Noviherbaspirillum saxi: one gene and its partner. The protein of the gene in region 1 binds, or shares a complex with, the protein of each later gene. Links are inferred from orthologs where the notes say so. Each region holds a gene or a part of one and is shown in the gene's direction. Other genes may lie near its edges. The genes, in order: D3871_RS05980 and smc.

Evidence for each region.
Region 2: the proteins of D3871_RS05980 (region 1) and smc are in contact, whole or in part, in a crystal structure (PDB 3ZGX), measured with the Bacillus subtilis proteins. The link is inferred for Noviherbaspirillum saxi from one-to-one orthologs.

The regions. Positions count from the first base shown.
Region 1 is NZ_QYUO01000001.1:1,236,927-1,253,342, reverse strand. Bases 1-2,804 are described here. They hold D3871_RS05980 (segregation and condensation protein A), read left to right. Parts: upstream 1-865; coding sequence 866-1,744; downstream 1,745-2,804. Other genes in these bases: D3871_RS05970 (cobalamin-binding protein), read left to right, coding at 2,740-2,804; panC (pantoate--beta-alanine ligase), read left to right, coding at 1,836-2,675; D3871_RS05985 (DUF3460 family protein), read left to right, coding at 654-866; D3871_RS05990 (GNAT family N-acetyltransferase), read left to right, coding at 52-531. In the rest of the region: more of D3871_RS05970, read left to right, coding at 2,805-3,621; D3871_RS05965 (protein kinase domain-containing protein), read left to right, coding at 3,931-6,678; D3871_RS05960 (ParA family protein), read right to left, coding at 6,756-7,367; D3871_RS05955 (hypothetical protein), read left to right, coding at 7,522-8,853; D3871_RS05950 (hypothetical protein), read left to right, coding at 8,846-9,547; D3871_RS05945 (ATP-binding protein), read left to right, coding at 9,562-12,381; D3871_RS05940 (helix-turn-helix domain-containing protein), read left to right, coding at 12,330-13,298; D3871_RS05935 (VOC family protein), read left to right, coding at 13,270-13,650; D3871_RS05930 (cobyric acid synthase), read right to left, coding at 13,655-15,097; D3871_RS05925 (ABC transporter substrate-binding protein), read right to left, coding at 15,094-15,891; D3871_RS05920 (cobalamin-binding protein), read right to left, coding at 15,888-16,416. UniProt on the Bacillus subtilis protein: Participates in chromosomal partition during cell division. May act via the formation of a condensin-like complex containing Smc and ScpB that pull DNA away from mid-cell into both cell halves.
Region 2 is NZ_QYUO01000002.1:550,669-560,230, forward strand. The notes cover bases 1-4,093. They hold smc (chromosome segregation protein SMC), read left to right. Parts: upstream 1-362; coding sequence 363-3,893; downstream 3,894-4,093. Other genes in these bases: dapC (succinyldiaminopimelate transaminase), read right to left, coding at 1-174; D3871_RS18395 (hypothetical protein), read right to left, coding at 3,977-4,093. Also shown: more of D3871_RS18395, read right to left, coding at 4,094-4,219; D3871_RS18400 (cell division protein ZipA C-terminal FtsZ-binding domain-containing protein), read left to right, coding at 4,736-5,824; NAD-dependent DNA ligase LigA, read left to right, coding at 5,827-7,926; def (peptide deformylase), read left to right, coding at 7,928-8,461; glutathione-regulated potassium-efflux system oxidoreductase KefF, read left to right, coding at 8,550-9,167; glutathione-regulated potassium-efflux system protein KefC, read left to right, coding at 9,157-9,562. UniProt on the Bacillus subtilis protein: Required for chromosome condensation and partitioning.

The DNA.
Region 1 (16,416 bases):
AATGACACCTGACATGCGTATCGTTTCCCTTTTTCCGGCGAGACTCTGCACATGAATATTGTTGTCCGCGAAGCCACGTTCGATGATGCCCAGCTCATTGCCGACCTGACCCGCGCGGCGTGGGCGAGCAAGGTGGCGGTGACGTCCAGCGGACACCGCGAAACCGCGGTGCGGGTGCGGCACGACCTGGAACAGGGCGGTGGCTTTATTCTGTTGCGCGATGAGGAACCGATAGGCTCGGCGCGCTGGGGTCCACTCGAGGTGGATCCGGACATCTGGGAAATCATGCGCATGGGCGTATTGCCGCAATTTCGGGGTGAGCATTTGTCTCAGCACTTGCTCGAAGCGGTCATTCATCGCGCTCAGGCTTCCGATGTGACCGAGCTGCGACTGGGCGTTCGCTCGGATCAGGTACGGCTGCTCGACCTGTACGCAGCCTATGGCTTCGAACTTGCACCGGAACTGGAATACACGCATGCCAACCCGCTGGAGCCGGCACCGACCGTAATGCGTCGGATGCTTGGGTATTAAGATTGCCATCTTGCATCGAGCTCTTATTGTCTAATACGCAATACCTGTCGCATCGTCACAGTGTGTGCCGAAGTACAGGATTTACGGGCAAGACAAGGTAGAATAACGACAGCATTCATCCTGTGACCTTAAACACCATGAAATTCTCGCAATACGAGTCTGAATTCACCAAGTTCCTGAACGAGCTGAAGCAAAAGGATCCCGAGTTGGAGCAGAAGCAGCGCGCCGGCCGCGCCATCTTTTGGGACAAGGCACCGATCGATCTCGACGCCCGCAAGCGTGCTGAGGAATCGCGCATCATGCAGCAGCCCTACGTTTATCAGAACAAGTTCTGATGTCGGCGCAGCAGGACGCGCTGCTAGCGCATTTGCCGGCTGACGCGCCCGAGCTTGCGCTCGCGGGACAGCCGGACACGACACCTGATGTCGTTGATGGCATGGCTTACGCAAAACTGTACGGCGAACCGCTGTTCAAGCTGCCGACGGATCTCTACATTCCGCCCGATGCGCTCGAGGTTTTTCTGGAAGCATTCCAGGGCCCGCTCGATCTCCTGTTGTACCTGATCCGCAAGCAGAACTTCAATATTCTCGACATCCCGATGGCGCAGGTAACGCGCCAGTATCTCGATTACGTCGATCAGATCCGTGTACGTAATCTGGAGCTGGCGGCGGAATATCTGCTGATGGCGGCCATGCTCATCGAAATCAAGTCGCGCATGCTGCTGCCGGTGAAGAAAGCCGATACCGGCGAAGAAGCGGAAGATCCGCGCGCCGAACTGGTGCGCCGCCTGCTCGAATACGAGCAGATGAAGGTCGCCGCACAAGAACTGGATGCACTGCCACAACTCGGACGGGACTATGTCCGTGCGCAGATCTATATCGAACAGAATGTCGTCACCCGCTGGCCGGAAGTCAGCATGAGCGAATTGCAAGCAGTGTGGGCCGACATCCTCAAGCGTGCAAAGCTGACCGCCCACCATACGATCAGCCGCGAGGAATTGTCGGTGCGCGAGCACATGACCGGCATCCTGCGTCGGCTGCAGTCGGCCAGGTTCGTCGAGTTCGCTGATCTGTTCGACCCGTCGCGCGGCGTGCCGGTAGTGATCGTCAATTTCATCGCGCTGCTGGAGCTGGCAAAGGAAACCTTGATCGAAATTACCCAGGCCGAAGCGTTTGCACCGATTTACGTGCGGCTGGCCTATTCTCCAACCTGACGTTTCAGGCAGACGCATCAAGCGGCTTGCGCGGGCGGCGTTTGCGCCCGGCAGGACGGCACGAAACCATTCTTTTTCTACCCGGTGAACCATGAAAATCATTTCTTCCATCGATGAATTGCGTGACCAGTTGCGCGGGCAGTTGCGCACCGCTTTCGTGCCAACCATGGGCAATCTGCATGAGGGCCATCTGTCGCTGATGCGCCTGGCGCGCAAGCATGGCGATCCGGTGGTCGCATCCATCTTCGTCAACCGCCTGCAGTTCGGGCCCAACGAAGACTTCGACAAGTATCCGCGCACCTTTCAGGCCGACGTCGAAAAGCTGGAAAAGGAAGGCGTGTACGTGCTGTTTGCCCCAACCGAAAAGGACCTGTATCCGGAACCCCAGGAATACCGCGTCCGTCCGCCGGACGACCTGGGCAATATCCTGGAAGGTGAATTCCGTCCAGGATTCTTCGTGGGCGTGACGACCGTGGTGCTGAAACTGTTTTCCTGCGTACAGCCGCGCGTCGCTGTATTCGGCAAGAAGGATTATCAGCAGTTGATGATTGTGCGGAACATGGCAAAACAGTTTGCCCTGCCCACCGAAATCATCGCCGCAGACACTTATCGCGCCGAAGACGGGCTGGCGCTGTCCTCGCGCAATGGCTACCTGTCCGAAGCCGAGCGCGCCGAAGCTCCCGCCCTGTACCAACTGCTCAATGAAGTCGCCGGCGAAGTGCGCGCCGGCCATCTGGATGTATTCGAGCTGGAACGCCATGCGATGGCAAAACTGGCCGCACGCGGCTGGAAGCCGGACTACATTTCCATCCGCAAACGCGCGGATCTGCAGCCGCCTTCGGCCGGCGACATTGCGAAAGGCGAAGCGCTCGTCGTGGTCGCGGCCGCCAAGCTTGGCGCAACCCGTCTGATCGATAATCTCGAAATCTGAGCCTGACAAGACCATGCCCGCCATGTCGGCAAAATCGTTGGCGCGGCGGGCGGTTGGTCTCGCTATGCGAGTCTTCATCCCGGCTTTTCTTGTCGCTGCCGTCTCGCTGGCATGGGTTGCGCCGGCATCCGCCTCCGTCACCGTAGTGGACGATGTCAAGCGCACCATCACCCTCCCCGCTCCCGCACGCCGTATCGTCAGCGTCGCGCCGCATGTCACCGAAATGCTGTTTGCCGCCGGCGCCGGTTCACAGGTAGTCGGCGTCACCGAATTCAGTGATTTTCCGCCGGAGGCAAAACGCATTCCCTCAGTCGGCAACGGCGTCACACTGGACCTCGAACGCATACTGGCGCTCAAGCCGGATCTGGTGGTCGGCTGGAACAATGGCAATGCAGCATTGCAGCTGGCAAAACTGGAATCGCTGGGCGTTCCCGTTTACAAAAGCGAGCCTTACGACTATGCCGCGATCGCCCTGTCCATGGAAAGGCTGGCTCACCTCGCCGGCACCGACATGATGGGCAAGAAGGCGGCGGATACATTTCGTCATCGACTCGGACAACTACAGGAAACCTATCAAAAACGGCGCAAGGTACGCGTGTTCTATCAGATCTGGCGCACGCCGCTGATGACACTCAACGGTGCCCATATGGTCTCGGCCGCGCTGCGCACTTGCGGCGGTGAAAACGTCTTTGCCGGCCTGAGCCAGCTCGCACCGACCGTGAGCATCGAAGCCGTGATCAAGGCCGATCCCGAAGCCATCATTGCCAGCAGCGGTGAACAGGACGATGTTCTGGCAGCGTGGCGCCGCTTTCCGGGTATGGCCGCGGTCAAGCGCGGCAACCTGCTGCTGATCGACGGCGAACTGCTCAACCGCTCGGGACCTCGCATACTGGATGGAACCGAGGCCCTGTGCAAGCAACTCGACGCGGTACGCAAGAAATCCTGATTCTTAACGTTAGGGCGTGCCATCACTTGGTATGGTTCGCACTCCCATACCAAGTGATGACACGCCCTAGTCATCCCCCCTGACGACATCATGTTTGAGCAATATCGATACCTTGGCGCATGCGAAGGCTATGCTGGGCAGGCTGAAGCCGCTCTCTAAATGCTGGAGCGGCTCGCAGCAGACGTGCCTAGATGACACAGGCTTCCTCCGGATCGGCTACCGAATCAAGCGCCATAGCACATCCACATTTCTGATCTGGCCATTCCTTTCCTGCGATCCTGCCAGGCGACTCATCTTCAAGTGATCGATATGCAAGACGACAACACCAAGACTTCCATCGAAGGCCACATCGGCTCGTCCGCAACGAAACCGTCCACGACGTCGCGTGGACAGGGCGAGACTTCCGGAGCCCTGAATACCGGTACACGCATAGAGAGCTTCAACATTGTCGAAGTGATCAATGAAGGTGCTGCGTCGATTCTGTATCTTGCCTATGATCATTCGCAACGGCGGCATGTTGCGCTGAGAGAATACATGCCGCGAGGTATTGCCGTTCGTACACCCGACATGTCGGTAGAACCGGCTTCCGGGCAAGACAGCACCAACTTCGATGCCGGATTGCGCAGCTTCATCAATGAAGCATTGGTGCTGAACCGGACTGAGTCTGCTTCGCTGGTCAAGGTCCAGCGCTATTGGGAAGCACATCGCACCGCCTATGCGTCAATGCCGCTCTATGAAGGCATCACGCTCAAGCAAACCGTTGCCGAGCATAGGGCGCCCTTGAATGACGAGTGGATCAAAACCTTGGTGAGCGACCTGTTGCATGCCATCGAAGCCGTGCATCGTGCCCAATCCTGCCATGGGAATATATCGCCAGGCAATATTCTGATTCGTGAAACCGGCCGCCCCCTATTGCTGGAATTCGATTCTGCGCAGGCAATGATCGCGGAACTTACCCAGGTGCGATCCGGTACGCTGGTATCTGGATTTGCGCCTATCGAGCTCTATCCGGACATGCCGGATCTGGAGCAAGGCGCATGGACGGATATCTATGCAGTCGCTGCCGTTGCGTATTACCTGATCGCCGGCAAGCCGCCGCCGCCCGCAACCCAGCGCATCGTCAATGACACCATGCGGCCTGCGTGCGAAGTCGGACGCAATGTCTATAGCGATAACCTGCTCGCCGCGCTCGATCATGCATTGGCCGTACGGCCGGACGAGCGCATACGATCGGTAAATGCAATGCGCACGGCACTCAAGAGCGACAGCACTGTATTGGAACCGTCTGCTTATCACGGCGCGACCAACGCACGCGAGGCGATACGCCTGCACCGCGAGGCACTCGCGGCGCAAACCCGTGCCAGAGGCGATACGACAATGGCACAGCCATCCGGCATGACGACCGTCGGCGTCGAAGCGCCAGCGTCGCACGGCCGGCAAAAGCCGATGCCGTTCGAGAAAAAGATTTCGCCCAATTCATCGCCGCCACGCCGTTCGGCAATGATCGTGTCGGGTATCGTGCTGGTCGCCGGAATTGCCGCAGGCCTGATCATCGGCGAGGGAAGCCTGCTCGAGCCGGATGCAAACCATGCAAGCAACTCTATTGCCGGCTCAACCGACAATAGCGCGGAATCCATGGATACCGGCATCGCGCGCGCGATACCGCCGCAACAGACAGCTCCGGCGGTGATGCCGCCGGCACCCGTGATTGCGCGCAGTGAAGAAGCTGCGCCGCCGCCCGCACGCTTGCCCGAAGCACGCCCGGAGCACAGGGCCGAGAAACCTGCCAGCGACGTGCCTGCAACCCCGCCTGCACCAACCGCGCCGCTGGCTTCTCTTACAAAGGAGAAAGAGCCTGTGCCTGAACCTGCGAAGCCGGCACCTTCGATACCGGCGACCCCGACCGAAGCGGCGAAGCAAAAAGAGACTGCCAAAATCGCTGCGGAGCGGGAGCAATGGAGAATTGCGCGCAATCTTGATGAAGCGCCGGCCTACGAGGCTTACCTGAATCGTTTTCCCTATGGCGCCAATGCAATAGACGCACGTCAGCGATTGGCCGAGATCCGCTTGCGGTCAAAAGTCGAGAAGCCTCAGGCGCAAGTCGCATCACGGCCGCCGCAGGCAAGCGAAACCGACCGCGCATCGTCCGGCAACGCAGCGGCAGGCAGTGCCGCGACCGGAAGTGCGAGTCCGCAGCCGGCAGCAAGCCAGCCAACCGAGAACCCGTCGCGCAGCACCCCGCGCGAACCGGACACACAGGTCGCTTCGAGAACCGAGCGCACGCCGCCTCCGGCATCCTCTCCCTCTGTTCCTTCAGGCTTCAAACAGCCAACGGATAAGCTGCCACCGCCAGCCCCCTCACCCGATGCGGCAAGCGCAACGCCGCGCAAAACCTACAAGCACGCGGATCAAACGATGAGCGGGGATTTCAATGCAGATCCGGTGACCGGCCTGGTATCCGGGACCGGGCGTATTGTCTGGAACAACGGCGACCGCTTCGATGGCACGCTGGTCAAAGGCTCGAAGGAAGGCAAAGGCCAGTTCGTCTGGAGCAATGGTCAGCGCTATAACGGCGACTGGCTCAGGAACGAGCCGAATGGACGCGGCACGCTCGTGTTTGCCAACGGCAATCGCTACGAGGGCGAGGTCAGGAACGGCTTGCCCGATGGTCGTGGCGTACTGATATTTTCCGATGGCTCGCGGTATGAGGGACAGATCCGAAACGGCGTGCCGAACGGCAAAGGTATCCATGTATTTGCCGACGGCACCCGCTATGAAGGCGATATCAGGGACGGTCTGCCTCATGGCCAAGGTGTAACACGCTTCAAGAATGGCGATGTCTATGTCGGCACGGTCGCGCGTGGACGAAGCAACGGCCAGGGCCGCTTCAGCTGGGCCAACGGCAGTGTGTGGGAAGGAGAATTCCGCGATGGGCAGCGCACCACGAACGGTCATCTGCTTGCCGCCGGCAACGACACACCTTCTTCCGGAGGGTCTCAGGCTGCGCGCAGTGAAGCGGGTCCGGAGCGCGAGGATACCGACAAGGCAATCAAGTAAATAAAGACGCCCGTCAAACAGGCATCAAAAAAGATCTGTCCCGCCCGCATCGATGTCTCCATTCATTGGAGGCATCGCTATTGCTGCACCCAGTTCACAAGCTCTTGCCATTGCTCCACATCGCGCTCAGCCCGAGAAGGCGCCACATCCCACAGGGTTGCGCCATGCGCAGCCAATTGCACGTAATTTTGCGTGTCACGCAGATAGCCTAGCACCGGCAAACCCAGATTGCCCATGTAATGCGCGAGCTGATCCGCTGCACGGGTCCGGACATTGATCCGCATGCCGACCACCCCCACCTGGTTCTTTTCTTGCCGGCCGGCCAGTCGCTGCAGAAATTCCTGGGTTGCGAGGATATCGAACATCGATGCCTGCAACGGAACGACGAGCTTGTCAGCCAGCTTCATCACGTCATCCAGACGGCTCCCGTTCAGACCGGCCGGCGTATCCAGTACGACATGCGTGGTTCCCTTGGGTGGCTTCGCCATGTGGCCATTGGCAATTTCCCAAGCGGCGATCGGCGGCAGGCTTGGCGGCCGCAATGCCAGCCAGGCACGCGAGCTTTGCTGGATATCGATATCGCCGAGCATAACCTTATGCCCCTGCTTTGCGAAATAGCCGGCCAGATTAGTGGCGATGGTGCTCTTGCCCACACCTCCCTTTGGATTGGCAATGACGATGACTGGCATGGGTTTCCTCCGCAGCTGATGTGGCGATAGAGAAATTGCGAAAATTTCATATGGACAACACTATTGCAAGCATAGCATGAGGTTTTTTCACACTGTTACAGAGGAGGAAGCGTTTTGTTTCTGGGCGGCACATGGGGTGCCTTAAAATACCGGGATGCAGAATTTTTCACCGAATGCGGCCGCGATGCCGGATGAGGAGCAGCAGACTTCTCTACAAGCCTTCTTCAGGCCCAATATTTCCCCTGACGATATCGAGCAGGTACACCGCCTCAGGCGGGCGCAGCCCTTGCTGACGGCCTTTACGGCCCTGTTCTACGGCGGTTCGGATGCAGTGCTGGTGCGGCTTCTGGTCTTGCAGGAACTGGCATCGGATGCTGCAGCACCGGCGCTGACCCGCGCCGATATCAATACCAGGCTGGGCTATCTGGAGCCGGAAAGCCTGGAAACCGTGCTATATCGCCTGCGCTCGCACCAGCTGCTGTCCTGGGACGCCCCGCAAGGGGTGTACCGGATCACGCCGCTGGCGCGCAACGTGCTGGCAGCGATCGACAGTCTGATGGCGCTGGCGCAGGATGAGGACGAGGGCGACATCGGCTTCCTGCTGTCGCAGGTGGCCGGCTCGCAGGCGGTTGGCGGTGTCACGGTCGAACAGCTCCAGCATTTGCTGGGACGGCTGGTGGACCTGACCGAGGAATTCCGCGATGCGATCGCCTCCGGCTCGGAATTCCGCCTGCGCAAGGCCCAGGAAAAATGGAATACCGCCTGCGACTGGGTCGAAAAAGGCTCCGAAGTCCTGCACGCAATCACCAACGATCCCAACGCCGACACGGCCACACACCGAGCGGCACAGGCGATCGGCCGCGCGCAGAGCGCATTGCTCAATATGCAAGGCATGTTTTCGCGCGCGCTCAATCAGATCGAACGCCAGCGCGTGCATCTCGGCCAATCGGGGCTGTCGACCACCGATATCAAGACCTGGCTGATGCAGCATGAAGATCTGGCTGGCCTTGCGCGCGATGCGATCGCATTGCCGGTGACGCCGATGTTCATCACGCCATCGGAAATGATCGACGTCGCCGAAGCCGAACTGTTCGCCGACAAGAACACCGCGCCAGTCGCGGAACTTCCCGCCGGCGAAGATGCATCCGTCATGGAAAGCAAGACGAGCGTGACACCGGTCGAACTCGATGCCTGGCTCAACCGGCTCTCTTCATTTGCCGCATCGATCGATGCCTCGACCAGGGTGCACGACACGCTGCTGCCGGCGAATTTTGCCGTGGCGTCTTATCGGGCTTCGCTGCTGCCCTTGCTCGGCGATGAAAGCGAAGCGGCCTTGCAGGGCGGCACCGCCGCGATGGCGCGTCTGCCGCTCGCCTTCGAACCGCAGGACGGCATGATCAAGCTGAAAGACCCGCATGTGGCCGCAATTTCCAATGCGAGCCTGACTCCTCTTACAGAAACTCCACCGGATACCAAGCATGACTGACGACGCACAAATCCTGATTGCGCAACTGATGACGCACCAGACCCTGTCGCGCGAAAACAAGCTGGTCAAGCGCGCACTCACCGACGAAGTGTTTCGCCTCGATCTCGATACCCGACTGGCGGCGTGCGGACTGAAATTTCTCGACAACGTCTACGCGGACAACGTCACACTGGCATTGGCCCGCGAAATCGAGCCGAAGATCTTTGGCTCGCGTGAAGTCTGGCAAAACAACAACATGGGCCTTGCGCGTGACGGCGTGGCCCTGCTGGTGGTGCTGTGGGCGATGATCATCCTGCCCAAGCGCGAACGCCAGGAAGCGCATCAGCATGCGCTGGAAGATCAGGAAGACATGTTCGGCAAGGAAAAACCGATGCCGCGCGCCGAAGATGCGTCGATGGGCATTTCCTACAAGGCGCTACTGGCCGACTTCGGCGACAAGCTCGGCAAGAAGACGCGCATGGACATCAATCTCGGCCAGCTCAACAAGCTCGGCTTCATCGAGCGGCGCGGCGACATGATTGTCGAAGGCCCGCTGCTCGACCTGATGATGGATACCGATGCATTGAAAGACCGGATCATCAACGGCGCGCTGGCCGATATCTTCCACCGGCCGCCGCCCAAGGAAGCCGCGATCATCCACTTCCCTCAGCCCGACGCGCAGGCATCTTCGCAGGTTGTGCACACCGAACAATAAGCAACAGGATTCGCATGTTTCATATCAAATCGCTGGAGATGGTCCACTGGGACTACTGGCAACGCGTCAAGAACATTCCGCTGGATGCGAAGATCATCACCATCGCCGGCCAGAACGGCTCGGGCAAGACCACCCTGCTCGACGCACTGCGCACGCTGTTCGGGCTGGATTGTTCGATGGGGCGTTCGTACAAGCACTATGCGCGTCATGCGGGCCAGCAGACCTCCTGGCTGCGCGCTGTGGTCGACAATCGCGCGACCGGACGGCAACTGTCGAACCGGCCGTTTCGCGCGTCCGGTTTCTTCAGTGAAGATGAAGTCACCCTGTTTTGCCAGATCCAGAAAAACGGCGGCGACTGGAAGCGTCAATATCTGATGCGCGCCGGCGCGGTCGAGATCGAGGAAGTGCAGGAAGCGACCGACTGGCTGGGCCTGGAAAGCTATCGCAAGCGCCTGGCCAATGCCGGCCTTTCGCCGGCCATGGCCAAAGTGCTGGCGCTGGAACAGGGTGAGACCGACAAACTATGCGAGTATGCGCCGCGCCAGTTGCTGGACCTGGTGTTCCAAGTGTTCGGCGACAAGGAAGTGCTCGATGCCTATGATGAAGCCAAGCGCCATCAGCGCGATACTGAAACCGAATTGCAGCGCTTCGAGGCGGAACTGGAATCGGCGCAGACCAACCAGGAACGCTTGCGCCTGCGCGCCGCGAACTACCATCAGTGGGAAGGATTGATCAAGGAGCAGCGCGATCTGCAGGAAGAAATCCTGCCGACACTGCAATACCACGAGATCCGCGAAAAGGCGCAGGCGAACAGCACCGCCTTGCACGAGGCGCGCAACTCGCTGGCGGCACAGGATAAGCAATTGTCGGAAAAGCGCGTCGACCTCGCCGAGCGAGCTTCCGCATTAAGCACCGCGCACCAGCATGAGTCCACGCTGGAAGAAGAAAAGACCATACTCGAAAAACGCCTCGGTGAAATCAACGGCAAGCTCAAACCGCTGGAAAGCCTGCTGGAACAGAAAACGCGATTGCAGAAACTGGCGGCCGACGCGGGTGCCGGTATCGCCGATGTCGCGGCCGAGCTGGAGCAGAAGGAAGCCGATTACATGCGTCAGCGCCAGGCGCGCGACGAGCTCGCCTCGCGCATCGCCGGCGAACGCAGCGCCATCGCCGCACTGGAAAGCAAATCGGGCTTGCCGGACCCGGAAAATGTGCGCGTGATGCGACGCGCATTAAGCGACGCCAATATCGCGCATACCATGCTGCCCGACATCGTCGAGGTGACCGATCCGCGCTGGCAAGGCGCGGTGGAAGGCATGCTGCGCAGCTATACCTCGGTGGTGTTGCTTGAATATGCGCGCGATGCCGCCGCCGCATATCGCATCGGCGAAAAAGAACGCTATGGCCACTTCATCGTACCCGATCGCGTGACCGCGCCGGAAGTGAAAGACCAAAGCCTGTTGGCTGTCGTACGCTTTAGCGCCAAGGCACCCGGCTGGCTGATTGACCAACTGGCACGCGTCACACGAGTCGACTCGGCCGAAGCCGGCGCCAGGCTGCCGGCGAACGAAGAATGGATCACGCCGGACGCCTATCACCGCGAACGACGCGGCGGACGCTCGGTATTCGTCGAGGCGGCGCGCTACCGCTTCGGACAAGCAGGACGCGCCCAGCGTCTGGCGGCCTTGCAACAGTCGCTTCCCAAGCTAGAAGCGCAGGAAGACCAACTGACGATTCGCATCAGCAAGCTGGCCGGCGAGGTCAGCGCCCTGAAAGCACGGATCGCCGGCGTCGATGCGGCCAAGGAACTGGTTGCGCGTCAGCCCGAATTCGATGAAGCCACGCATAATGCCGCACCATTGAAAGCGACACGTACCGAGGTCGGATCGCGGCTCGGCGAACTGTTCCCCTTGATCAAGAAGACAACCGAAGAACGCACGCTCGCCGACAATGCCTGGCAAAACGCCAAGCGTTCGCTGGCCGACAGCGAGGCGCATGGTCGCCTGTCGCAAAAGCGCACGCAAGAGGAACGCTCCGCACATGCACGCGCCTTGATCGACATCCGCAAGAACTGGCGTCATCTACCGATTGCATGGCGCCGCCCTGCCCGCCGCGCCGAGCTGGTCGAGCAGCATCAGAATGCGCACCAGGTCAATCTGCGCATCGGCCATCTCGCCACCGATCTTGCGCGCGAAGACTGGGAAACCGATTCCACCGTGGTCGACCAGCATGTACGCCTGACCGCGCTGCTGCAGGGCCGTCAGGCCGAAACCGAAGAACGCCGCTATCAAAATAATCGCGCGATCGAAGCCACAACCAATGCGCGCGGCGCCTACATCGAACGCCTGCGCTATACGATCAAAACCTATAGCCGCAACATTAAGGAATTGGGCGAGTTGGCAAACATCGAAGTACATACCGATCCAGTACGTCTGGAAAACGACGATGTGCAGCTTGCGCAGGCAGGCTTGCAGGTACGCTTCAAGTTCGATGGCAAGGGCCCAATCGGCTTGAACGATGGTGAAGCCTCGGGTGGGCAGCAAGTGATGAAGTCGCTGATCCTGCTGATCGGCCTGCTGAAATCCGATGACGGCTCAGGCGGCTTTGTGTTCATCGATGAGCCCTTTGCCCACCTGGATATCCGCAATATCCAGCTCGTCGGCGAGTTCCTGAAGAACACCGATGCGCAATATCTGATGACGACGCCGCTGACGCACAATACCGATGTCTACGATCCTTCGGAACTAACGCTGATCACCAGCAAGAAGAAAAAGGAATCGCATTGGGCGCAACCGATTTTCGTGTTGCAGCGGAGGGCGGAAAAAGCGGCCTAATGCCAATCCCGGCCTGCAGCCCGATATACAATTGCCGGACCGACGCTCACAAGCATCAACATCCACCGATGATGGACGCTACGTTCCCCGGTCCCCGGTTTTTCACGATCCTGCCCTCAATCCCGCTTCGCGGCCTGATCAGTCATTACTGGTTGAGTATAGGCAACCTGAATCCGACCTATCCGATGGTGCCCGACGGCGCTATCGATCTGGTCATTCATCAGCAAGGTGCGCAAGTGCAAGGCCGGGTATACGGCACATCGACGTCTGCTACCGATGTGGCGCTTGCGCCAAACAGCCATTACCTCGGCATTCGCTTCAAACCTGGACAAAGCCGTCACTTCATCAAAGCGGCGGCCAAAGAACTGGCTGACCGCTGCGAGCCGGTGGAGGGGCTGCTCCGTTTTTCCCTGGAGAACATAACGGACAATATTGCCGGACTCGATATCTTCACCCGACTTGATACGCTATTTGAAAAACAGGTGGCACGGACACAGCCGCTTCCATCCAGAATCGACAATGCCGTCGCACAGATAACAGCGACTTATGGCACCGGAAGAATCGAAGAAGCCGCTTCCAACTTTGGCACCAGCCGCCGCCAGTTTGAACGCGTGTTTCTTGAGACGGTGGGCATTTCTCCCAAACTCTTTTCTTCCATCATGCGGTTTCACCATGCCGCGACGCTTATCAAACGACAAGCCTATTCCCTGGCCGATATTGCATTTGAATCCGGTTATACCGACCAAAGCCACATGGGCAATGAATTCAGACGCCTGATCAATATCTCGCCGGCAAAGCTTGCAAAGAGCGATGTCGCATTCTTGCTAGACCAGCCCTTGCCGCCCCCGGAGAATGACAACTCCCCATTACAACCTCAAGGAGATAACGATGAAAATCTGGTCTGGCGTCATTACTGAAAAGGTGCAGGAATCCAAAGACTTCTACGTTCGCCTGCTCGGCTGCGACGTCATCTACGAAGGTGAAGACAGCTGGGTTGTATTACTACAACTCGGAAGCAGCGAAATCGGGTTCATGAAGCCCGGCCTGGAATCGCAAGCCGCCGTCTTTCGACCGGCCTTTCAGGGCCAAGGTATGTGGTTTGCGGTCGATGTGGACGATGTGGAGAAGGAATATCGGCGCGTGCGGGAACTGGGTTTTCCCATCGAAGTCGCGTTGCGCGACGAACCATGGGGCGACCGGCATTTCGTTGTGGTCGACCCGAACGGGATAGGCGTCGATATCGTGCAGAGGATGCACGCCGCTTCCTGATTTTTTACCCCGCGCGCTCCTGCAAAGCCTTGTACAAAGGCAGCGCCGCATCCGCAATCCGGTCGATACTTTGCTCGCGCAATGCAGCCAGGTCGACCGGCTTGACATTCTTCAGCCCCGCCCACGACAGCAAGGCATGCATCGCTTGCGGCGCATCGAACACACCGTGCAAATAGGTACCCAGCACCAGATCATCATCCGATCTTGCGCCCTCCGTACGGCCATCGATTTCAAACGCCGGCCTTGCCATCGCCGGGCCGTCGGACCGGCCCATATGGATTTCATAGCCGCTTACCTCTGCATCGGCGAATATGCATCGCCCCTGCACCCTTGCCAGCCGCTTGGCTTGCGTGATTTCGGTGTCGACGTCAAGCAGGCCCAACCCTGCTGTCGTGCCCGGCGCACCTTCAACGCCATGCGGATCGCTCACGGTACGGCCGAGCATTTGATAGCCGCCACAGATGCCGATCACCTTGCCGCCGTAGCGCACATGCTTGCGCAGGGCATCCTGCCAGCCATTGCCAATCAGCCATTCAAGATCCGCGCGGGTGTTCTTGCTGCCGGGCAAAACGATCAGGTCGGCCGGCGGAATTGGCTGCCCCGGCCCGACGAAGCGCAAATCGACGTCAGGCTGCGCGCGCAAGGCATCGAAATCGGTATGGTTGCTGATGCGCGGAATGACCGGCACCACGACGCGGAAGCCGCCCTGCTCGCTTTGCTCGGGCTTTACCGCATCCTCTGCATCCAGATACAGACCATGCAGATAAGGCAGTACCGCGAGCACCGGTTTGCCGGTTTCCCCTTCCAGCCAGTCAAGACCTGGTTGCAACAGGCTGATATCGCCGCGAAACCGGTTGATGACAAATCCGACAATGCGCTTGCGCTCGCTCTCCGACAGGCACGACAGAGTACCAACGATATGAGCGAATACGCCACCCCGGTCGATGTCAGCGATCAGGATCACCGGACAGTCGACTGCCTCGGCAAAACCCATGTTCGCGATGTCGCGGTCGCGCAGATTGATCTCTGCGGGACTGCCCGCGCCTTCGACGATGACGGACTGATACTGCGCACTCAAGCGGCGATGCGATTCGAGCACCGCCTGCATCGCGATCGTCTTGTATTGATGATAGTCGCGCGCATTCATGTCGGCGCGCACCTGGCCGTGGATGATGACTTGCGCGCCGGTGTCGCTCGATGGCTTGAGCAATACGGGATTCATGTCGGTGTGCGGCTGAAGGCCGGCGGCCTGCGCCTGCAATGCCTGAGCCCGGCCGATCTCACCGCCATCCGTCGTCACCGCGCTATTGAGCGCCATGTTTTGCGGCTTGAAAGGTACGACCTTGATGCCGTCGCGCGCGAGCAACCGGCATAGCGCAGCGACCAACGTACTCTTGCCGGCATCGGAGGTCGTGCCCTGCACCATCAATGTCGAAAAGAGATTCATGTCTGTTCCTGATGCCAGCGGCCGATCAGGTCGGCGAGTTGTGTCAGGCCTTCGGTGATGGCCGATGGTCCGGGCGACAGGATGTCGGCCGACTTGATTTCGACAACCATGCCGTTGCGTACTGCGGGAATCGCATTCCAGCCATCGCGCGTGCAAACGGTTTCGGCACGAAACTTCTTGCCGCACCACGAACCGATGATGATATCAGGCGCGCGGCGCACGACTTCATTGGCATCGGCGATGATGCGTTGCTTGGCGCTGGAATGCGCTGCCAGGTCGGCGAACACGTCCTCGCCGCCGGCAATGGCGATCATCTCGGACACCCATCCTATGCCGCTGATGAGCGGCTCGTTCCATTCCTCGAAATACACCTTGGGGCGCTTTGCATGCACGCTTGCCTTCCTTGCGACGGCATCGATATGTGACTGCAATTCAACGACCAATCGCTCGCCAGTTTCTACCCGATCAACCAACGCCGCCACAACGCGGACCATGCGCAGGATACCGGCGAGATCGCGCTGATTGAACAGATGCACTTCAACGCCCGCCGCTGCGAGTTCGCGGCAGATGTCGGCCTGCATGTTGGAAAAACCGATCACCAGATCCGGTTCGACCGCAAGAATGCGTTCGATGCGCGAAGAGGAAAAGCCGCTGATTTTCGGTTTTTCGGCGCGTGCACGCGCGGGCCTCACGGTAAAGCCGGAAATGCCGGCGACCAGCTCTTCGGCGCCGAGCGCATACAGCGTTTCGACTGCTTCGGTACTCAGACAGGCGATGCGACGATAGTTGCTCATTGCCCCGCTCCCCGGCGGCTTCTCGCCTGTTCCAGGCGTGCGCATAATTCGGTGGCGCCTTCAATAATGCGCGGGCCGGAGCGATTGATCAGGTTGCCATCGATGGCGAACAGGTTGCCACGCTTGACGGCCAGCATGGAGGGATATTGCTTCCAGATCTCGATTCCGCTGACGGGCTGGTCATTGCGGTCGCCGCTGACGATGACTTCGGGGTTTTCCTTGAGCACAGCTTCCTGGGTAATGCTGGGCGCGGCCATCGGCAAGGCGGCAAAGATGTTTTCTCCGCCACAAATACGGATCGCATCGCTGATGATGTGCTTTTCATTCAGCGTGTAGAGCGGCTTGTCCCAGACCTGGTAAAACACGCGCACCAGAGGACGGTTGCGGTAGCGCGACACCAGGCCGTCGAGCTGGCGCTGCAATGCTCCCGCGCTTTGTTGCGCCTGCTGTTCGGTGCCCATCAACTGACCGAGCCGGACAACGGATCTGGGGATGTCGTCGAGCTTGTGCGGCTCGCTGTAAAAC
Region 2 (9,562 bases), on another replicon or contig:
CAATCCGCCAAGATTGTCCGCCAAGGCTTGCTGTATGAACGCCGGGGTCGGATGCTTGGGCTCGCCGATACCAAGACTGATCGGCGAATACCGCGAATCGGGTTGCACGCCTGCGAACAGGCCACGCAGCTTTTCAAAGGGATAAGGTTGTAATTTGGATAAGAGCGGATTCACTTGGGAGGGCTCGGTAGAAGGGTGCTGGGATGCTGAAAGAATAAGCGCGACATTATACCGTCCGCGGTCGCATGCGCCTTGCAACATGGGATGGAAACCCATGGCCGGCGCACTTGAAGTGATATGATAGGGCCCTTTCTCGGGGGCTGCCCCCGTTCTGGTTCAACTAGTCTGGAACAGTCGACAACGTGCGTCTAACTTCTCTTAAATTATCGGGGTTCAAGTCCTTCGTCGACCCCACCAATTTTCAGGTTCCTGGTCAGTTGGTTGGCGTTGTCGGCCCGAACGGCTGCGGCAAATCCAATATCATGGATGCCGTGCGCTGGGTGCTCGGCGAGTCCAAGGCTTCCGAACTGCGCGGCGAATCGATGCAGGACGTCATTTTCAATGGCTCCACCAGCCGCAAGCCGGCCGGCCGCGCTTCGGTCGAACTGGTGTTCGACAACAGCGATGGACGTGCCGCCGGACAATGGAGTCAGTATGCGGAAATCGCGGTCAAGCGCACGCTGACCCGCGACGGTACCTCCACCTACTACATCAACAACCAGGCGGTGCGCCGCCGCGATATCCAGGATATCTTCCTCGGTACCGGCCTCGGTCCGCGCGCCTACGCGATCATCGGTCAGGGCATGATTTCGCGCATCATCGAAGCGCGTCCGGAAGATCTGCGCATCTTTCTGGAAGAAGCGGCCGGTGTGTCGAAATACAAGGAACGCCGGCGTGAAACCGAAAACCGCCTGCAGGACACCCGCGAAAACCTGACCCGCGTCGAAGACATTTTGCGCGAACTGAACGCCAACCTGCAGAAGCTCGAAGCGCAGGCAGCGGTCGCGCAGAAATTCCGCGAACTGCAAGCCGACCAGGACGAGAAGCAGAAACTGCTGTGGCTGCTGCGCAAGAACGAGGCAAAGACCGAGCAGGAAAAATATTTCCGCGATATCGAAAAGGCGCAGACCGACCTCGAAGAGCAGACCGCGAAGCTGCGCCATATCGAAACCGAGCTTGAGCACATGCGCCAGGCGCACTATGCGGCCGGCGACCGCATGCATACCGCGCAGGGCAATCTGTACCAGACCAATTCCGAGATCGGCAGTCTGGAAGCGCAGATCAAGTTCGTGATCGAATCGCGTAGCCGCCTGCAAACCCAGTTGAATTCGCTGACCGCGCAGCGCGACCAGTGGCAGCGCCAGGGCCAGCAGCAGCAGGAAGAACTTGCAGAAGCCGAAATGCATCTGGAAGAGCATGGCATGCGCGTCGAACAGGCGCAGCATGCGGCACAAAACCAGCACGACCTGATTCCGGGGCTGGAACAGGCATGGCGCGAAGCGCAGTTGAAGACGACAGAGTCGCGCAGCAAGATCATGCAGATCCAGCAGCAGATCGAACTGGAATCGACGCATCAGCGCAATGCTTCCAATATCCTTTCCGGTCTGACGACGCGTCGCGAGCGCCTGTCGCAGGAAAAGAATGGCATGTCGCTGCCGGACAGCGCACATCTGACCAATCTGCGCATGCAGCTCGAAGAAAAGCAGGCAACGCTGGAAGAGGCGCGCGAGCAACTGGAAGCCGCGCAGGAACAGCAGCCCAAACTCGAAGAAGAACGCCGCACTGCGCAGCAGCAGGTCAATACCGAGACCGCCAACAATGCGCAGCTTGAAGCCCGCCTGAATGCGCTGAAACAGTTGCAGGAAAACGTGCAGACGCAAGGCAAGGTACAGCCGTGGCTGAAAAAGCATGAACTCGGCGACCTGCCCAGGCTGTGGCAAAAACTGCATGTCGACCAAGGCTGGGAAACCGCGCTCGAATCGGTGTTGCGCGAACGTACGTCCGCGCTCGAAGTATCCAACCTGGATTGGGCAAAGGCCTTCTTCAGCGATGCGCCACCGGCCAAGCTGGCTTTGTTCACGCCCAACGAAACCGCACAGGCTGCGCCCGCCGATGGGCCGGCCGGACTGAAACCCTTCATCAATCTGCTGCAGCTGAATGACCCGGGACTGCGCGCTCTGATGCAGGACTGGCTGAGCAATGTATTCGTCGCCGACGACGTCAATGCCGCATTCGTCGATCGCACCAAGCTGCCGCTCGGCGCCTGCTTCGTAACGAAACAGGGTCATGTGATCGGCAAATCCAGCGTACGCTTTTACGCATCGGATTCCGAGCAGGATGGGATGCTGGCGCGCCAGCAGGAAATCGACAACATCACCAAGCAGCTGCGCGCGCAGCAAATGCTGGCCGATGAAGCGAAGTCGCGCGCGGTGCGCGCCGACGCAGCGGTATCGCAGGCGACGCAACGCCTGCAGGAATTGCGCCAGCGGGTGACCGGCTTGACGCAGGCGGTTCATGGCTTGCAGATCGATGTCATGAAGCTGTCGGAAGTGCAGGAACGCTTCAATCAGCGCAGCACCCAGATCGACACCGACCTGGCCGAAATTGCAGCTCAGGAAGCGGAGCAGCAACAGGCAAAGGCCGAATCGGAAGCCAAGTTCGAACAGCTCGATATCGAACTCGCCGTCTTGCAGGAAAGTCACGAAGACGGCCAGACCGATTACCTGGCAAAAGAGCAGCAGCTTAACGATGCGCGTCAGCGCTTGCGCGATGTCGAACGTGCGGCGCAGGAAGCCGAATTCGCCGAAAAAGCCCATCGCAACAAGATAGAAGAACTCAAGCGCAGCATTTCCACCGCGCTGGAACAGTCGGCGCAGCTATTCGCCAGCATGCAGCAAGGCAGCCTTGAACTGGAAAGCCTGGACGATCAGGCCGCGCAAGCCGGGTTGCAATCCTTGCTCGACAAGCGCTCGGATCAGGAGCGCGCGCTGGCCGATGCGCGCCATGAACTCGACCAGCTGACGCAAAAACTGCGTCATGCGGAAGAAGCCCGCATGCAGTCCGAACGCAGCCTGCAGCCGCAACGCGATCGCATCATGGAATTGCAGTTGAAGGAACAGGCCGCGCGCCTGAACCAGGAACAGTATGCGCAGCAGCTGGCGGAAGCCCAGGCCGATGAAGGGGCGCTGACCGAAAAGCTGAACGCCGACATGCGTCCCTCTTATCTGCAGGGCGAAGTGACGCGTTTGACCAATGCCATCGCGGCGCTTGGCGCTGTCAACCTGGCGGCACTTGATGAACTGGCGCAGGCATCGGAACGCAAGAACTTCCTCGACTCCCAGCATGCCGACCTGACCGAAGCGATTACCACGCTGGAAGATGCGATCAACAAGATCGACCGTGAAACCCGCGACCTGTTGCAGGACACCTTCGACAAGGTCAACAAGCATTTCGGCGAACTATTCCCGATTCTGTTCGGCGGCGGTCAGGCCAAACTCATCATGACGGGCGAGGAAATCCTCGACTCCGGCGTGCAGGTAATGGCTCAGCCGCCCGGCAAGAAAAACGCCACGATCCACTTGTTGTCCGGCGGTGAAAAGGCATTGACGGCGACTGCGCTGGTGTTCTCGATGTTCCAGCTCAATCCCGCGCCGTTCTGCCTGCTCGACGAGGTGGACGCGCCGCTGGACGATGCCAATACCGAGCGGTTCTGCAATATGGTCAAGCGCATGTCGTCGCAAACCCAGTTCCTCTTCATTTCGCATAACAAGATTGCAATGGAAATGGCGCAGCAGCTGATCGGCGTCACCATGCAGGAACAGGGCGTATCGCGCATCGTGGCGGTCGATATGGAGTCGGCTACGAACTTTGCGAGCGAAGCGGAAGCAGCGTAAGGAAGCTAAAGGCAGGACGGTCGCGGAGAGCACTGGTTGAAGGAAGCATGGAGAAGTCGCTTCCTTCAAGCTCCGGACTGGTATTAGATACGTGCCGAACGTGCCAGCGCGGCGCGCTTCTGGTAATAGGCGACATTCATCTGCGCTTCTTTCGCGCGCTGCTGTTCGACATCGGCGCAGATCAGGAAATGCCGCTCGGCGCGCTGCAGCCACCAATGTTGAATGGAGCGCAGCACCGGGCTTAGCGACAGCATGGCCAAGTGCTGCAGTTTGAATTCTTTAGAGCCGGACATGGCGATGTTCGATTTGGCGGAATGAGTGTTCATTGTTGCTCCTCGAAAGCTGGTTTCCCTCGGTTTGGTCTGCTCCGTCCGGCCGCGGAATGGGCGAGACAACGTGCTTGCTCCATGATCAACGTTCATGCGTTTCTCCATTATCGATAGGATCTTGGTATGCTTTCTCGTTTCGGATCGCGATCTGCTGAAACGTGCCGTGGCTGCTATCCGACTACTGCAATAATTACGTTTTGGAATAGTTGTTATTTTTTATTTCGAGCCCCTTTCGAGTATTGACGCGGCTCAACGGACTGAACCCGTGCATTCGGCAATGATCAATTCCATACGCACATTTTTTCCGGAAAGCATGAAAAACGATGCTCTTTAGCAAGATATGTCTGCCTTGACAACTTTATTGCCGGCCACTACCCTGATTTCCAGTTCGCGGCCGGGGTGGCTTTCAACTTTGTAAATTTCGAAAATGATTCGATCAGATTTTCCGCGACGCCGTGACAGTGATTCCCTCCTGCTGCGCGTCCGCCCCACACCTAACAAGGGCACATACGCATGACCGACCTTCAAGCAAGTCTGATGGCGATCGGCGGCACTATCGTCGTTGGCGTTATCAGCTATAACAAATGGCAGGAATACAAGGCAAAGAAGACGGTCCAACGCGCCTTCGCTTCGGAGCACGACGACGTGCTGATGCATCCGGGAGCGAATGGCGACACTGAACCTGCGCAGAGGCAGGAGCCTAGTCTGATGCAAGGACCGACGGCCGCCGCGCAAGCGGATGTTGACGTGGGGACAGATTCCCCGCCAGCGGCAACAGCCGTTGATGTACCTGTCCGTGCGCCGCAAAAAGAGTTGCCGGTCGATGAATTGATCGATTGCGCAATTGCGCTGGAACTGGAAGCGCCGGTGCGCGGCGAAAAAATTCTGCCCACACTGCAAACCTTGCGTCATGTCGGCAACAAGCCTGTGCATTTCATCGGTCAGCGTGAAGACGGCAATTGGGAGTCGGTGGCTCATGGCAATCTGTATTACGGTCTGTTTGCCGGCGTGCAACTGGCCAATCGCAGCAGCGCACTGAACGAAATCGAGTATTCCGAACTGATCACGCGCCTGCGCCAGATCGCCGACGACATCGATGCTGAACTGGATGTGCCGGACATGGGAGCCGTGATGGCCAGCGCGCGATCGCTGCATCAGTTCGTCGCCGAGTACGACGCGCAACTCAGCGTGAATGTGCAAGCTAAGGGTGAGCCTTGGGCGATCAATACGCTGCTGACCGCACTCGAGCGCCAAGGTTTCGATTTGCGCCCCGATGGGCGTCTGGTCATGCCGGACGGCGATGGCGGGATACTGTTTTCTCTCTCCACCAATGTCAGCCTCGCTGTGGAAACGACTTCGCGCCTGACCCTGCTGCTGGACGTGCCCAGGGTCGCTCCCGCGCACGACGGTTTCGGTGCAATGACCGCCTGCGCTCGCATGCTTGCCGCACGTCTCGATGGCGTCGTGGTGGATGACGGCAACCAGCCATTGACCGACGCTGCGTTAACCGAAATCGCAGATCAAGTCACTGCGTTCTATACCCAGATGGAAGAGTCGAACATTCCGGCAGGTTCAGTCCGTGCAACGCGTTTGTTCAGTTGACGATGCAAGCGGACATTTTTGGAGCGCCGGCCGCTGCCACACCCACCAGCGGGCCTGAAGCCGATCACTGGCAGGAACGTGCGGCATGGCTGAAGTCGGAATTGAACCGGCACAGTCATGCGTATTACGTGCTTGATAATCCCAGCATTCCGGACGCGGAATACGACAGGATGTTCCGCGAACTGGTTGAGCTGGAGTTGGCGCATCCCGATCTCGTCACCTCCGATTCCCCGACCCAACGCGTTGGCGGCAAGCCATTGCCGCAATTCGAACCGGCCAGGCATGCGTTGCCGATGCTGTCCCTGAACAACGCGTTCGGGGAGGAAGATGTCGTGTCCTTCGACCGCCGTGTGCATGAGGGTTTGCAAAACGGCGACGACATTACCTATTCCACCGAGCTCAAGTTCGACGGTCTGGCGATCAGCGTGCGCTATGAAAACGGATATCTGGTTCAAGCCGCCACGCGTGGCGATGGCGCAACCGGTGAAAACGTGACCGCCAATATCCGTACCGTGCGCGCGGTTCCGCTGCGCCTTCACACCGACACGCCGCCCGCCGTACTGGAAGTGCGCGGCGAAGTCCTGATGTTCAAGGCTGACTTTGCTCGGCTGAACGAGCGGCAGCGCGAGGCCGGGCAAAAAGAGTTCGTCAATCCGCGCAATGCTGCCGCAGGCAGCTTGCGGCAACTCGATTCAAAGATCACCGCCCAGCGCACGCTGCGTTTCTTTGCCTATGGTATCGGGGTGCTCGAAGGAGCCTCCATGCCGGCCTCGCACTCCGCCTTGCTGGACTGGTATGCGTCTATGGGCTTGCCGGTGTGCCGTGAGCGCGCAGTGGTCCATGGTGCCCAGGGCTTGCTTGAATTTTTCCATGCGATAGGCGACAAGCGTCGTGGCCTGGCCTACGACATCGACGGCGTGGTATACAAGGTGGACCGGCTGGAGCAGCAGCAAAAGCTGGGATTCGTTTCGCGCGCGCCGAGATTCGCCATTGCGCACAAGTTTCCGGCCGAGGAAGCGATGACGGTGGTGCAGGATATCGGCGTGCAGGTGGGGCGCACCGGCGCCATTACACCGGTCGCCCGTCTGGTGCCGGTATTCGTCGGTGGCGTGACGGTGACCAATGCCACCCTGCACAACGAAGATGAAGTCAATCGCAAGGATATCCAGATCGGCGATTCAGTCATCGTGCGGCGTGCCGGCGACGTAATTCCCGAAGTGGTCGCTTACGTCCCCGAACTGCGGCCCGATCACGTGCGCCGTTTTGTAATGCCGGCGAGTTGCCCGGTATGTGGATCGGCTATCGTACGGCCTGAGGATGAAGCGATAGCGCGTTGTTCCGGCGGCTGGATCAAATGCCCGGCGCAGCGCAAGGGCGGTTTGCTGCATTTCGTGTCGCGGCGCGCACTGGATATCGAAGGCTTGGGCGAGCAACTGGTGGAGCAGTTGGTCGACCGCCACATCATCACGACCGCGGCAGACCTGTACAAGCTCGGACTGACCGCGCTGTCCGAACTCGACCGCATGGCCGAGAAGTCCGCACAAAACGTATTGAAAGCGCTGGAGAAGTCAAAATCGACGACGCTCGCCCGGTTCATCTACGCACTTGGGATCCGCCATGTCGGCGAGGCCACCGCGAAGGAGTTGGCGCGGCACTTTGGCAACCTGGACGCCTTGCTGGGCGCGTCGGAAGAGCAGCTGCTGGAAGTAGCGGATATCGGTCCAGTCGTCGCACGTTCGATCGTCAGCTTTTTGTCCGATCCGCTCAATACGGAATTGATCGAACAATTGCGTGCGGCCGGCCTCCACTGGCCGGAAAGCGAACCGATGGTGGAAGCACCCAAGCCTTTCGCCGGAAAAACCTTTGTACTGACGGGAACGCTTCCGAATCTGACACGTGATGAAGCCGCCGCGCGCATCGAGGCGGCCGGCGGCAAGGTCGCCGGTTCGGTATCGAAGAAAACCAGCTATGTGGTTGCCGGTGAGGAAGCGGGCAGCAAGCTGACAAAAGCGCAGGAACTTGGCGTAGCCATCCTCGACGAACCGGAATTGCTTGATTTACTTGGCCAGCAACCGCCGGACGACGCAATGACGAAAGACTGACATGGCGATACGTGACATCCTGAAGATGGGCGACCCGCGCCTGTTGCGCCAGGCCGAACCCGTGACCGACTTCGGTACGCCCGAGCTCCTCAGGCTGATCGACGACATGTTCGATACCATGCGTGCAGCCAATGGGGCAGGGCTGGCGGCGCCGCAAATCGGCGTCAACCTGCAAGTGGTGATCTTTGGCTTCAAGCAGAATGTGCGCTATCCCGAAGCGCCGCCGGTGCCGGAAACCGTGCTGATCAATCCGGTCATTACGCCCTTGTCGCAGGAAATCGAAGACGGCTGGGAAGGCTGTCTTTCGGTGCCGGGATTGCGCGGCATGGTGCCGCGCTGGCTGCGCCTGCATTACGAAGGCGTCGACCAGGATGGCAAGCCGATCAGCCGCGATGTCGAGGGTTTTCATGCACGCGTGGTCCAGCATGAATGCGACCACCTGATCGGCATGCTGTATCCAATGCGGATCAAGGACTTTTCGAAGTTCGGCTTCGTCGATATTCTGTTCCCCGAACTTGATCCAGGCGACGACTGAGGAAAAAGACTTACCATTGTCGTCATCGACACGGCGAACCGCGCGCGGAAAACCGTGTGTTGCCCGTAAGCCCTTCATTCGCCCGAACATGACGTCGACACCCAGGATTCTCATTCTCTATGCCCACCCTGCGCACGGCAACTCACGTGTGAACCGCCGCCTGCGCGAGCATGTGGAGGATATACCTCATGTACAGGTGCATGACCTGTACGAGATGTACCCGGATTTCCATATCGATGTCGCACATGAACAGCGTATGCTGGAGCAGAGCGAGCTGATCGTGTTCCAGCATCCTGTCCAGTGGTACAGCATGCCTGCGCTGCTCAAGGAATGGATCGATGTGGTGTTCGAACACGGCTGGGCATATGGCCATGACGGCCATGCGCTGCAAGGCAAAGACCTGTGGCTGGTGGCGACGACCGGCGGCCCTGCTGCCGCCTATCAGCCGGACGGCTATCATCGCCGCAATTTCAGCGACTTTCTTCCGCCTTACGAGCAGACCGCGCAATTGTGCGGCCTGCGCTGGTTGCCGCCGCTGATCGTGCATGGATCAAGACGGGCTAGCGATGCCGAGATGGCGCCGCAAGCGCAACTTTACCGTGAACGCCTGCTGAGCTATCCGGCCTGGTCGAAGGAATGTGTCGCGCCATCGGATCGCGATCCCATCGCGCCCGAACTGCAACCGGGAAATCCTCATGAGCAATAGCATCCTGGTCAATGCGCTGATCTATCTGGCGGCGGCGGTGATCACCGTTCCGCTTGCCAAGCGTTTCGGACTTGGCGCGGTCCTGGGCTATCTGATGGCCGGCGTTGCCATCGGACCTTGGGGTTTGCGGCTGATCAGCGGGGTCGAAGACATTCTTCACTTTTCCGAATTCGGTGTGGTCCTGCTGTTGTTCCTGATCGGGCTGGAACTGGAACCGCGACGCCTGTGGGCGTTGCGCCGCTCGATTTTTGGCTGGGGCGGGGCCCAGGTCACGCTCGTTACACTTGCGCTGTTCGGTGCCGGCCTGGCCTTCGGCATTGACTGGAAGACGGCGCTGATTGCCGCGCTGGGATTGTCTTTGTCCTCTACCGCCATCGCGCTGGCTACCCTTGAGG